DNA from 2 places in the Psychrobacillus syltrankelensis genome. Region 2 is predicted to be linked to the other one. Evidence: a T-box and tRNA genes for the amino acid it is inferred to sense, from the RefSeq annotation. Region 2 holds a T-box; the other holds one or more tRNA genes.
The links. The T-box of region 2 lies ahead of ileS (isoleucine--tRNA ligase). A T-box ahead of a tRNA ligase gene usually reads a tRNA of that ligase, here a tRNA-Ile.

Region 1 (6,990 bases), 1.3 Mb from region 2:
CCGGAGCGCCAGCTTCGGAGGAGGCGTCGGTGGGATACTGCCCTGGTTGTATTGAAATTCTAACCCATACCCGTAACCCGGGTAGGAGACAGTGTCAGGCGGGTAGTTTGACTGGGGCGGTCGCCTCCTAAAGTGTAACGGAGGCGCCCAAAGGTTCCCTCAGAATGGTTGGAAATCATTCGAAGAGTGTAAAGGCAGAAGGGAGCTTGACTGCGAGACCTACAAGTCGAGCAGGGTCGAAAGACGGGCTTAGTGATCCGGTGGTTCCGCATGGAAGGGCCATCGCTCAACGGATAAAAGCTACCCCGGGGATAACAGGCTTATCTCCCCAAGAGTCCACATCGACGGGGAGGTTTGGCACCTCGATGTCGGCTCATCGCATCCTGGGGCTGTAGTCGGTCCCAAGGGTTGGGCTGTTCGCCCATTAAAGCGGTACGCGAGCTGGGTTCAGAACGTCGTGAGACAGTTCGGTCCCTATCCGTCGTGGGCGTAGGAAATTTGAGAGGAGCTGTCCTTAGTACGAGAGGACCGGGATGGACACACCGCTGGTGTACCAGTTGTTCTGCCAAGAGCATCGCTGGGTAGCTATGTGTGGACGGGATAAGTGCTGAAAGCATCTAAGCACGAAGCCCCCCTCAAGATGAGATTTCCCATTACGCAAGTAAGTAAGATCCCTCAAAGACGATGAGGTAGATAGGTTCGGGGTGGAAGCGTGGCGACACGTGCAGCTGACGAATACTAATCGATCGAGGACTTAACCAAATAGAATTTGTATTCATCAATGTCTTTTATCCAGTTTTGAAAGAATAATTTTTTTAAAAAAACTCTTGTAATATTCTACAGAGTTGTTATAATAAAACTTGTCTTTCAATAATTATTCAAGTCTAGTGATGATGGCGAAGAGGTCACACCCGTTCCCATATCGAACACGGAAGTTAAGTTCTTCAGCGCCGATGGTAGTTGGGGGTTTCCCCCTGTGAGAGTAGGACATCGCTGGGCTTGCAATAAATACATAAAGTTATTAAATTAAGTTGATACAGAAATGTTCTACTTATCGTAATTTTACCCAGGAGGATTAGCTCAGCTGGGAGAGCATCTGCCTTACAAGCAGAGGGTCGGCGGTTCGAGCCCGTCATCCTCCACCATACTTTCTATTCTTGCCGGAGTAGCTCAACTGGTAGAGCAACTGACTTGTAATCAGTAGGTTGAGGGTTCAAGTCCTTTCTCCGGCACCATTAATTCCGAGCCATTAGCTCAGTTGGTAGAGCATCTGACTTTTAATCAGAGGGTCGTAGGTTCGAATCCTACATGGCTCATCACTTTTTAAGTGAATTATCTATGCGGGTGTGGCGGAACTGGCAGACGCACTAGACTTAGGATCTAGCGCCGCAAGGCGTGGGGGTTCGACTCCCTTCACCCGCACCATTAATTTCATAACCGAGCGGAAGTAGTTCAGTGGTAGAACACCACCTTGCCAAGGTGGGGGTCGCGAGTTCGAACCTCGTCTTCCGCTCCATAAATTCATTTAAGTGCCGGGGTGGCGGAACTGGCAGACGCACAGGACTTAAAATCCTGCGGTAGGTGACTACCGTACCGGTTCGATTCCGGTCCTCGGCACCACTTTTTTGAAAAATATATGCGCCCGTAGCTCAATTGGATAGAGCGTCTGACTACGGATCAGAAGGTTGTGGGTTCGACTCCTGCCGGGCGCGCCATATAGACGGGAAGTAGCTCAGCTTGGTAGAGCACTTGGTTTGGGACCAAGGGGTCGCAGGTTCGAATCCTGTCTTCCCGACCAGTTATTAAATTATGGGGCCTTAGCTCAGCTGGGAGAGCGCCTGCCTTGCACGCAGGAGGTCAGCGGTTCGATCCCGCTAGGCTCCACCATAATAATGTTAAAATGTAAAGATCATGGCGGCGTAGCTCAGCTGGCTAGAGCATTCGGTTCATACCCGAAAGGTCGTGGGTTCGACTCCCTCTGCCGCCATCTTAAGGACCTTTAGCTCAGTTGGTTAGAGCAGACGGCTCATAACCGTCCGGTCGCAGGTTCGAGTCCTGCAAGGTCCACCAACAATATTTCGGAGGAATACCCAAGTCTGGCTGAAGGGATCGGTCTTGAAAACCGACAGGCGGGTCATACCGCGCGGGGGTTCGAATCCCTCTTCCTCCTCCATTTTAAAACTATTGTTGTTGGAAGCATATTTAATCTTTAACAAGTAAATTTAAAAGATTGTATATTATTGTCGCGGGGTGGAGCAGTTCGGTAGCTCGTCGGGCTCATAACCCGAAGGTCACAGGTTCAAATCCTGTCCCCGCAACCAAATGGTCCCGTGGTGTAGCGGTTAACATGCCTGCCTGTCACGCAGGAGATCGCCGGTTCGATCCCGGTCGGGACCGCCATTTATTTATAAGTTTTAATAGATAAATAACAGTACATATTTTTTAGAGATTTAAGATAAGCAAGCAGTTCAAGGAAGCAAGCGAGTGAAAGAAGGAACGTACTCAAGTACGTGAATGATTGAACGAGTACAGCTGAAAAAGAGATGCGACGTTTAGCGTAAATCGAAGTAGGCTCAGTAGCTCAGTCGGTAGAGCAAAGGACTGAAAATCCTTGTGTCGGCGGTTCGATTCCGTCCTGAGCCACCATTTATGCGGGTGTAGTTTAGTGGTAAAACCTCAGCCTTCCAAGCTGATGATGAGAGTTCGATTCTCTTCACCCGCTCCAATAATGGGCCTATAGCTCAGCTGGTTAGAGCGCACGCCTGATAAGCGTGAGGTCGATGGTTCGAGTCCATTTAGGCCCACCATTATTCCGAAGTAGCTCAGTGGTAGAGCAATCGGCTGTTAACCGATTGGTCGTAGGTTCGAGTCCTACCTTCGGAGCCATATATATGGGGAAGTACTCAAGTGGCTGAAGAGGCGCCCCTGCTAAGGGTGTAGGTCGGGCAACCGGCGCGAGGGTTCAAATCCCTCCTTCTCCGCCATATATTTGGCCCCTTGGTCAAGCGGTTAAGACACCGCCCTTTCACGGCGGTAACACGGGTTCGAATCCCGTAGGGGTCATAAAGGTTTTAAAAAAGGTAATCATTTATATGATTACCTTTTTTTTATGTTTGGCTTTGTTAAATTTTAATGTTGATATTTAATAATTACGAACAAAAGTTTTATGATAAAGGTAACAATTCGGTTCGGAGATGATCTGTACTCGGAAAAGGGCCAAGCGGAACATCACCGAACGCAAGCCACGTAAACGAGGCAGAAAAGCCAAATATCGTGGTATAAGCAAGGACCAAGTATGTGCCCTCGTTGCCCGTGACCTTCAGAAAATGACGTACTCTGGCGTTCTTGGGCGTGGTCGCATTCGGACAACGTAATTAGATGAGGCGATTGGCGGTCATCTATCGAATTCAAACGTACTTTGCACGGATTCCTTGCGGGCATTCAGCTCCTATGCGAATGCAAAGGGCTTGGCTCATTACCATTCAAGTCCGAGGGAAAACAACGTGTCAAAGGAGTGTACCATATCCAAAACGTAAATAGCTATCAGAGCCGCTTGAAGAAATGGATGAACCGCTTCAATGGTGTTGTAACCAAATATTTGCAACATTATTTGGCTTGGTTCCGTTATATAGACAACAAGGAATATGAGAATACCTAATCGAATAAGAAAAATATGTTGGTCGAATCGTGCCTGTTTACTGGTACCGACACGCACACAAAGCTTCGGCTTTCGGGCAGGTTTGGGATTAGCAATCCATAAGAAACAACCCAAGTTGAATTATGTTAAAATGTAGTTAATGTATATGTATAATGTAGATATTCCTCATGAACAAAGGAGAACTGAAAATGAGAAAACTCGTTCTATTTCTGCACGCATCGCTTGACGGTTTCGTAGAAGGGCCGAATGGTGAAATGGACATTGGCTGGGTTTCCTACAATGCTGATTTGGAGAAACACGCGAAAGAAATTCTGAGTACTGCCGACACTGTCATTTGGGGACGTGGGACTTATCAGATGATGCACAGTTACTGGCCATCTGTGCCTTCGAACCCATCAGCTTCACAGCATGAGCGGAATCATGCTGAGTGGATCGAAAAGACAGCCAAAATCGTTTTTTCCAAGACTCTGGAGAAAGTCGAATGGAATAATTCCAGACTCGTGAAAGAAGATGTCGAGGAAGAGATCAATAACCTCAAACAGCAGCCAGGCAAGGATATGGTCATCCTCGGCAGTCCTAGGTTCGCACACCACCTTATGCAGCTTGATTTAATTGATGAGTTTAAAATTACGGTTTCTCCCGTCCTTCTCGGTGAGGGATTGCCGTTATTCCAAGGTCTCAAGGAGAAGATCAATCTTAAGCTAATCGAAAACAAGACCTTTGATTCTGGAGCCATAGGTCTCGTTTACCAGACGGTAAGATGACCTTGTCACTTAAGGTGATTACGCTAACAGGAGCCGATAGCTCAATTAACCGCCTTTTCACAAAGGCGGTTTTCTTATGGTCACAAATCAACATAAGAATTTAACATAGCTTTATGTTTAAGAAATTTTACCTATGGTTCACGCTAATTTGGGGTAATTCCCTTTGTAATTAATTCACTAAGGTATTTAAACAATTTTTATTATAGGTAGTACCACTTGTTAGAGAAGCACAATATAACCTATATTGATCTGTTGCATTCGCTTTTTTTCTAATGCTGATGTGAGTCATCTCATCAAATGTAAACTTTTTATATTGAGAATTGGTTGCTTTGGTCTAATAAATAGTTGCTCTCCGTGAATAATTGGTCGCTTTAAGCCAATATTATGCAATGTTTCGTGCAAAGCACTCAAAAGTTTGTGAAGCCAAGATGATCTTAAGGGTAGAGCTTACTCATTATTTAATGATTAGAAGATGAGCAAGCAAATAAAATGAAAAACAGCTAGGAAAATTATTTCCTAGCTGTTTATTTTAAATGTAATATCCTAGAAGTAACCCAACACCTAGTAAAAATACAAATATCGTGTTTGTGAGTGCTGTATCTTTCATTGCTGGTGCTACTTCGATTGAATTTTCTTTTTCTCTAAATAATTTGATCGCATGCAATGGTTTTTTTATGCTTAGAACGACTAACAAAGTCCAAGGAGTAACAACTTGCATAATTACTAAAATAACAATCCATAAGTAAGAGATAATAAAGTAAGAAGCTAAGATGGTAATGGCATTTTTTCTACCTACAAGTATGGCCATAGTTTTTCTGCCGCCCTCTTTGTCCTCTACAATATCTCTTGTATTATTAGATAGCATTATCCCTGCTACAAGTAGAGCACTTGGAACAGAAAGTAATATCGCAAAGTTTGGAACGGTACCGACTTGAATGTAAGTAGCAATTAAAACGATTAACATGCCCATAAATAACCCGCTAAATAATTCACCAAATGGCGTATACGCAATAGGATAGGGTCCGCCAGTGTATAAATATCCTACAGCCATAGAGAGCGCCCCTACAATTAATAACTTCCAGGAGCTTGCATAGCAAATGTACAGTCCTAATAATGCAGCAATTCCATAGAGTAATAGAGCTAGTTGCATTACAGTTTTGGGTTTAACTCCATTTCTAACAATTGCTCCACCAATTCCAACCGATTCTTCGCTATCGAGTCCCCTCGTAAAATCGTAATATTCATTGAACATGTTTGTTGCAGCTTGAATTAAAAGACAAGCAAATAACAAAGCGAAAAATAATAGCCAGTTAATATTAGCATAGTAAAGAGCTATCATTGTACCTAAAAATACGGGAGCAAATGAAGCAGTCAATGTATGTGGTCTTGTTAATTTCCACCAAATGCGCCAGCCTGTATCGGCTTCTAGTTCATGTGACATAGGTTTTTTCTCTCCTTTAAAAGAATCAACCTCAATTTTAGCATATATTCGCGACTAAATGTGTGCTGAAAACTGTAGAAAGATGTATGATTAAAGGTAGAGTATTTTACTTAAGCAGTTTGGGGGACAAACTCCAACTGAGAGTTTAAAGACGCCTAAAATTTTGTGCGAATTTATTAAGCAGAAATGGGCTTCATTAGAGAAATTTTTATACAAAAGGTTATATTTATACGGAGGTAATATATATGCCGAACACCACCGGGCAAAAGAAGTCAACATTACGTTTTTATACAGAAACAATAGAGGTATCAAGATTATCTGCTCATGCCTTTTTTGAGGCAGGAGATGAATGCTATAAAGGTAAACGTTTTTTTTGGCAAAACAAAGAGAAAACTTTTACATTAGTAGGATTAGGACATGCTCATATCATTTCAAATGATCTTGAAGAAAATAGATATCAGGATATTGCTTCAAAATGGAAAGAGTTGTGTCAGTTATCCTTAAAGGAAAAAGCAGATGTATCCCCCATCCTTTTTGGAGGATTTTCGTTTGATCCGTTCAATAAAATCTCTTCAGAGTGGGATACATTCCCATCTGCATTTTTCGCAATATCTACTTTTCAATTAGTTATTCAAAATGAACAAGCATTTGTTAGTATTCATTTAATAACAGATGAAGAGCAGAGTATGGAAACATTCGAAAAACTTCGAATTGAACGAGATGCCTTAATACACACAGCTCAAGTCAAAGAGCTTAAAACTCATTCAAAGTCCAAATTAGTTGAAAGAGAAGATCGTTTAAAAGAAAAATATTTACAAGCTGTAGAAAATGTTACGAAAAGAATTCGTGGAAAGGAAGTAAAAAAAGTCGTAATAGGACGTTCATTAAAATTAACATTTGATGACATTTTTTCTTCTTCAAGCGTCCTTTATAATACTTCCATAGAGCAACCAGAGAGTTATTTATTTGGATTAGAAAAAGATGATAAAATATTTTTTGGTGCTACACCTGAACGTTTAGTAAAAGTAGAGCATGGTGAGGCACTTTCTGCAGGAATTGCGGGTTCTATCAAACGTGGAGAAACTTCAGTAGAAGATAGAGCACTTGGTGAAAGTTTATTAGCTGAT
Region 2 (6,990 bases):
GGCATTACTTTTAAGCACCTATAAAACCTATTTCCACCTAAAAAGTCGTTATAAGCACCTAACCTGGGCCCATCAGCACCTAAAGTAAGTACATAAGCACCTATAAAACCTGTCTCCACCTAAAATAGTCGTTATAAGCACCTAACCAGGTTCTATCAGCACCTAAAGTAAGCCCATAAGCACCTATAAAACCTGTCTCCACCTAAAAAGTCGTTATAAGCACCTAACCAGGTTCTATCAGCACCTAAAGTAAGCCCATAAGCACCTATAAAACCTATCTCCACCTAAAAAGTCGTTATAAGCACCTAAAGTAAGTCCATAAGCGCCTAACAATTTTATCTTCACTTAAAAAGCGTTTATAGAACCAGTTTATTATTTCGACATGTCTTTTATTATTGAACTTTTTATTTAGCGACTCCTAGGGGATTAGCAAGCAAATCAAGAACCTGGCTGTTGCGTAGCGAAATTAATTTCTGTGACGAGTAACTGCAGGAGCTACGAAAGTGCCTCGGTTCTTTCCCTCTAATGAAGCGTCCGCATGCAGCGGAAATCAACCTGTTTTTTTCATGAAAATTCATATACTTTATTGAACAAAAAATGTGGTCCTACTAAATTCGGACCACATTCATTACATTAGATATAATGTTTTTCTATTACATCCGCACAACGAGTACATAATGTTGGATGTTTTTCATTCGCTCCAACTGTTTCAGAAATTGTCCAGCAACGCTCACATTTCTCTCCGTTAGCTTTTTCAATTAATACTGATGCATTTTCAAGAGCTAAACAATTTTCAGGTGCATCTTGTTTAACACCACCAAGTGTAAATTGAGATACAATGAATAATTGAGCAAAATCAATTGTATCTGTGTCAAACAACGGCTTAAATTCATCTTTTACAAACAACGTTACTTTCGCTTCTAAAGATTTACCGATTGTTTTAGCATTTCGGGCTTCCTCAAGTGCTTTCAACACATCATCGCGTAATTCCATTATTTTATCCCATTTCGCAGCTAATGCATCGAATTCTGGATATTCAACAACTTCTGGCATATCTGTCAATTGAATGCTTTCTTCCGTTTCATTATCTAAATAAGCCCATAGTTCATCTGTTGTATGAGGTAAAATTGGCGTCATTAGTTTCAATAAAGCGAGAAGTGTATCATACATTACCGTTTGCATTGCACGACGATCTGTATGATCTTGACCATAAATATAGACAACGTCTTTTGCAATATCTAAATAGAATGAACTTAACTCGCTTGATACAAAGTTATTAACTGTATGATAAACGCTCGCAAAATCATAACGCTCATATGCTGCTTCTACTGTTTTAATAACTTCTTGTAATTTCATGTATAAATATTGATCTACTTCACGAAGATCTTTAAATTCTACACGGTCATTAACAGGATGGAAATCACTAACATTACCGTGTAAGAATCGGAATGTATTACGAATTTTACGATAAACTTCCGATACTTGTTTAAATATAGCATCTGATACACGAACGTCAGCAGTATAATCTACAGAAGCAACCCATAATCGAACGATATCTGCTCCAAGTTGGTTGATCACTTTGGCAGGTACGATTACGTTTCCAAGTGATTTACTCATTTTACGTCCATTTCCATCTAACGTAAATCCATGGCTTAATAAACCTTTGTACGGAGCATGCCCAAACATTGCAGTGCTTGTGATTAAAGAAGAGTTAAACCAACCACGATATTGGTCAGATCCTTCTAAATACAAATCTGCTGGGAAAACTAAATCATCACGTTCTTCTAACACACCTTGATGTGTTGAACCAGAATCAAACCAAACGTCCATAATATCAGTTTCCTTCGTAAAGATACCATTCGGACTTCTAGGATGTGTAAATCCTTCTGGTAATAATTCTTTTGCTTCTTTTTGGAACCAAATATTAGAGCCATGTTCACGGAATAACTTTGATACATGAGAAATTGTTTCTTCTGTCAGGATTGGTTCCCCATCCTCCGCGTAAAATACTGGAATAGGAACTCCCCATACACGCTGACGAGAAATACACCAGTCTCCACGATCGCGAATCATGTTATAAAGTCTAGTCTCACCCCAAGCAGGTGTGAAGGATGTATCACGGATTGCTTGTAATAACTCATCTCTAAATGATTCAATTGATGCAAACCATTGTGCAGTTGCACGATAAATAACTGGTTTTTTTGTACGCCAATCATGAGGATATGAATGTGTAAAGAATGTAAGTTTTTCAAGAGCCCCTACTTCATCAAGTGCTTCAGTGATTGCTTTGTTTGCTGTATCATAGAATAATCCTTCGAATCCTGGTGCTTCTGAAGTCATAACACCACGATCATCTACTGGACATAGTACATCTAGTCCATAAGCTTTACCAACGTAGAAGTCATCTTCCCCATGTCCAGGAGCTGTGTGAACACATCCTGTCCCTGATTCAGTTGTAACATGCTCTCCAAGTATTACAAGCGAATCTCGATCATATAAAGGATGTTTGGCAACAAGTCGATCCATATCTTTCCCGACTACAGTACGTTCTATCGAATATTCTTCCCAACCAAGCTCTGTAGCTACAGATTCTACTAAATCTTTTGCCACCACAAATTTAGAATCTTTTGCACTAACTACAGCATATTCTACTGCTGGATGCAATGAGATAGCCAAGTTAGCTGGAATTGTCCAAGGAGTTGTCGTCCAAATAATAATTTTAGTACCCTCTTCAAGAACACCTTTTCCCTCTGTTATAGCAAAGCTAACATAGATAGATGGTGACTTTTTGTCTTGGTACTCAATTTCTGCTTCCGCTAGTGCAGATTCACTTGAAGGTGACCAATAAACCGGTTTTAGACCTTTATATATATATCCTTTTTTCGCCATTGCACCGAAAACCTCGATTTGACGAGATTCAAAAGCTGGAGTAAGGGTTACATATGGATTCTCCCAATCTCCTCGCACTCCTAGACGCTTAAATTGAGAGCGTTGGTTATTAATTTGTTCATACGCATATTCTTCACAAAGCTTTCTGAACTCTGCTAAAGACATTTCTTTGCGCTTTACTCCTTTATTAGTAAGTGCTTGTTCAATTGGTAAACCATGTGTATCCCAGCCAGGAACATAAGGGGCATTGAAACCACTCATTGATTTATAACGAACAATCATATCTTTTAATACTTTGTTTAGTGCGTGTCCCATGTGCAGATCACCGTTTGCATAGGGAGGGCCATCATGTAATACGAAGAATGGACGACCTGCTGTTCTTTCCTGTACTTTTCTATATATGTCCATTTCATTCCATTTTTCTTGAACATCTAATTCTTTCACTGGTAAATTTCCACGCATTGGGAAATCTGTTTTTGGCATTAATAACGTGTCTTTGTACTCCATTTAATAATTCCTCCTTAATTTAATCAAAATCGCCTTGGTTTCTTGCTTCCGAGTCACTTTGTTCAGATAGGCAGAAAACATTTGCTTAAAGTGCAAGCATTAATTTTCTCAATTAATTGTTTCTACTTGAAACAAATAAAAAAACTCCTCATCCCAAAAAGGGACGAGAAGTTATTGCTCGCGGTACCACCCTACTTGCGATTTACAAAAAAATCGCCGCTTAGTATGCCATAACGGGACATAAACCGAAAACACTTACCTTTAAGTTCAGTGTCTTTGCTCCAAAGTGATAATCTAAAAAGTTTCATTGCTTGAGCTTTCACCATCCTCAAGTCGCTATTTCTAAAACTCATTTAGACGTCTTTTTCAACGCATAATTATATGATATGAAATTATTATAGGAAAAGTATGTGCATCAGTCAAGAATGTATTAGTCCTCTGTGATAGAAATGCGATCTATTTCTGTTGTATCCACATCATATTCCATTAAATGATTCCAGTCATCGGTATTAATCAAGTCTAATTGTGCTTCGACAAGCATTTTGAAACGATTCCTGAAAACTTTAGATTGTTTTTTCAGTTCTTCAATTTCAAGAGCTATCCTTCTTGCTTTTGTAAGTGCTTCGTTCACAATTCGGTCCGCGTTTTTTTCTGCTTCTTTTACAATTAGCTTAGCTTCTTTTTGTGAGTTGCGGCGTACTTCCTCTGCAGCTTCTTGTGCGACAACAATAGATTTATGTAAAGTTTCTTCAATCGATGTAAAATGCCCAACTCTTTCGCTTGATGATTTAAGTTTTGTTTCTAGTTCTTTTTTTTCTTTTAATAGAATTTCAAGGTCCTTCATAATTTGATCTAAGAATTCATTTACTTCATCCTCATTGTATCCTCTGAAACCTTTACTGAATTCCTTGTTATGTATATCAAGTGGTGTTAATGGCATATATTCCATCTCCTTTACTGTAGTTTCCTAGCATTCTTATTTTCTATTATACATTTAGGAGCTAGCGAATACATCAAAATTCGAACATATTTATTGATTATTTAATTTTTTGTTCTAATCGACCTATTTGTAGTCTAATTTTGTCTTTTTTTGTCCTACCTTCAATCATTAATATTTTTACTCTTCCTAACCCTCTAATAGAGATTAAATCTGATTCTTGAAGCTCCATGGAAATTTGATCTTTTTCAGACCAGTTCACTTTTACTTTACCACTTTGTATGAGAGCTGAAGATTTCTGGCGAGAAATATTAAAGACTGCTGAAATAACTGTGTCTAATCTTAAGGAACTTACTATTAAAGATTCAGATGTCCATTCCTCATGCTGCTGAAAATATTTTAATCGATCCTCCACAATTTCAATATGAACTTTTACTTTTCCAATACCAACAAAATTTGCTCGCACATAATCTATTACTTCCGTTGCAACAACAAATTGAATTGCACCGTCTTCGACACGAATATCCCCAAATTTACTGCGATCAATTCCTAATGACATCATTGAACCTAATACATCCTTATGACGTAAGGTAACAAACTTATTAGGGTAATGAACTTCTACAACGGTCATAGCAAAATCATCATTGGTAGGTACATAGTAGGTTGGATATAAAAGAACTCTCTTTCGCTCTACATCCTCCAATGCACCATCTGAAACAGATTCTATATCTCCATATTGTCTTCTTATAGAGTCTACAATAAATTGCTGCCTAGGATCTAAAAAATCAGTTAACTTCGGAGCATATCGATCCTCTACTTCACGCATAATATTCACAACTTGTTCTATGAATGGCTGCTCTTCTTTTCTAAAATGCTGTAATACATTTTCCATTATAATATTCCCTCTCGAAGATAGTAAAAAACCTCACAGAAGTGAGGTTTATAAAAAGTAGTTTGCTAATGATATTATTCCTTTAAGTGCAATATTTAATACAAAAATTGCAACAATTGGAGAAATATCAATCATACCGATTGGAGGAATAATCTTTCTAAATGGTTCTAAATATGGTTCGCATATTCTTCCTAACAAACGTCCAAAACTTGATTGTTGAATACTTGGTACCCATGACATGAATATGTAGATGAATAATGCATAGGTATAATATTGTACAAGTTTACTTAACAAGATTAATACTAAGATCATGATAATATTTACTCCTCTTTCAATCTAGGTCGTTATAATAATAATCCGATATTGCTCCAGCAACTTCTACAGAATCTGGTGCACAAAGGAATATATCCGTACCTATCCGCTGTATGTCTCCTCCTAAAGCGTACACTGTCCCACTTAAAAAGTCGATGATTCTTATTCCTTGTTCTTTATCAATGCGTTGTAAATTTACAATAACAGCCTTTTTACTTTTTAAATGTTCGGAGATATCTTGAGCTTCTGCATATACTCTTGGTTCGATTAGAATCACTTTAGATGACTTTTGTACATTTTGAATACTTACAAGATTAGATGCAGCTGTTTCTTTAGGTGCTGTATTATATTTTCTTTCTTTAGTGGAGGGTCTAACCGGCTGCTGTTTTATATTACTTTCCACTGGCTTCTGTTGTTGAGTTCTTAGTTGCTGATCTGTTGAATTTTCTTCATCTTCTTCCAAGTAAAAGAAATTTTTCATCCAGTCTTTCATGCTCATTTAGTATCCTCCCTCTCTTTACCGACTAAAGCTGTACCTATTCTAACATATGTTGCGCCTTCTTCTATTGCAATCTCATAGTCACCTGACATACCCATTGATAATTCCGTACAAGGTGCATGTGCTAAGCTTTGTTTTGAAATTTTCTCCTGTAGTTGTCTTAAGTTATGAAAGACCTTTCTAATAACTGACTCATCCTCAGTATTTGGAGCCATTGTCATTAAACCTATAACTCGTATTCGTGAATAACTTTCTAGTTCTTTTATAAAAGATTCTACATCATCTATGGCTAATCCATGTTTGGATTCTTCTTCAGCTACATTCACTTGTACAAAGCATTCCTTAACCGACGTCGCTCTTTTTTCTATTTCCTCCGCTAAACTTATTCGATCTAATGAATGTAAAAAATCTATATTATTAATGACCGATTTTACTTTTCTTGTTTGCAGTGTTCCTATGTAATGCCATTTGACATTTTCTTTAATGGCATCTAATTTATTTTTTAGTCCTTCAGGACGATTCTCACCTAGATGTTTCACTCCAGCTTGAATTACCTGTTCCGTTCTTTCTACAGAAACTTCTTTCGTAACAGCAATAATAGTCACCTCTGAAAGGTTACGATTCCCACGTAAACTAGCAGTTTTCATATTATCAATTATCTTTTCTAAATTTTGTTGAACATTTGTCATGTAAAAACCAACTTTTCATCAATTGTTTTTGTTTATTGTATCAATGAAATAGCGTTTTATCAATTATGAATCAATCTAGTAACATATTTTTTGAGACAATTATTACATCTTTACCAATTATCGATATATTTTGAACAGCAATTTTTTTCGTTTCGTTCTTCTTGTTAAAAAAATTTGGATATGTTCCTTGTGCTTCTACTATGAACGATAGGATGAAACCAGTATCTTTATCAATTTCCGCATCAACTATATATCCCAGTAATTG

Region 1: it has a tRNA-Ile gene. The T-box ahead of ileS (isoleucine--tRNA ligase) is inferred to sense a tRNA for this amino acid. The anticodon was not compared.

What each region holds. Positions count from the first base shown of each region.
Region 1 is NZ_CM144227.1:4,249-11,238, forward strand. It holds rRNA gene ACTSKG_RS00010 (23S ribosomal RNA) at 1-762, shown strand, start outside; rRNA gene rrf (5S ribosomal RNA) at 884-999, shown strand; tRNA gene ACTSKG_RS00020 (tRNA-Val) at 1,070-1,145, shown strand; tRNA gene ACTSKG_RS00025 (tRNA-Thr) at 1,160-1,235, shown strand; tRNA gene ACTSKG_RS00030 (tRNA-Lys) at 1,244-1,316, shown strand; tRNA gene ACTSKG_RS00035 (tRNA-Leu) at 1,341-1,425, shown strand; tRNA gene ACTSKG_RS00040 (tRNA-Gly) at 1,442-1,516, shown strand; tRNA gene ACTSKG_RS00045 (tRNA-Leu) at 1,532-1,620, shown strand; tRNA gene ACTSKG_RS00050 (tRNA-Arg) at 1,639-1,715, shown strand; tRNA gene ACTSKG_RS00055 (tRNA-Pro) at 1,722-1,798, shown strand; tRNA gene ACTSKG_RS00060 (tRNA-Ala) at 1,812-1,887, shown strand; tRNA gene ACTSKG_RS00065 (tRNA-Met) at 1,914-1,987, shown strand; tRNA gene ACTSKG_RS00070 (tRNA-Ile) at 1,994-2,070, shown strand; tRNA gene ACTSKG_RS00075 (tRNA-Ser) at 2,081-2,173, shown strand; tRNA gene ACTSKG_RS00080 (tRNA-Met) at 2,245-2,321, shown strand; tRNA gene ACTSKG_RS00085 (tRNA-Asp) at 2,325-2,400, shown strand; tRNA gene ACTSKG_RS00090 (tRNA-Phe) at 2,571-2,646, shown strand; tRNA gene ACTSKG_RS00095 (tRNA-Gly) at 2,652-2,725, shown strand; tRNA gene ACTSKG_RS00100 (tRNA-Ile) at 2,731-2,807, shown strand; tRNA gene ACTSKG_RS00105 (tRNA-Asn) at 2,812-2,886, shown strand; tRNA gene ACTSKG_RS00110 (tRNA-Ser) at 2,894-2,984, shown strand; tRNA gene ACTSKG_RS00115 (tRNA-Glu) at 2,992-3,063, shown strand; partial or broken gene ACTSKG_RS00120 (IS1595 family transposase) at 3,200-3,760, shown strand; gene ACTSKG_RS00125 (dihydrofolate reductase family protein) at 3,847-4,422, shown strand; gene ACTSKG_RS00130 (1,4-dihydroxy-2-naphthoate polyprenyltransferase) at 4,952-5,863, opposite strand; gene ACTSKG_RS00135 (isochorismate synthase) at 6,109-6,990, shown strand, end outside.
Region 2 is NZ_CM144227.1:1,281,438-1,288,427, forward strand. It holds gene ileS (isoleucine--tRNA ligase) at 634-3,396, opposite strand; T-box leader at 3,553-3,775, opposite strand; gene ACTSKG_RS06505 (DivIVA domain-containing protein) at 3,827-4,336, opposite strand; gene ACTSKG_RS06510 (YlmH family RNA-binding protein) at 4,434-5,225, opposite strand; gene ACTSKG_RS06515 (YggT family protein) at 5,274-5,537, opposite strand; gene ACTSKG_RS06520 (cell division protein SepF) at 5,557-6,036, opposite strand; gene ACTSKG_RS06525 (YggS family pyridoxal phosphate-dependent enzyme) at 6,033-6,725, opposite strand; gene ACTSKG_RS06530 (YlmC/YmxH family sporulation protein) at 6,796-6,990, opposite strand, start outside.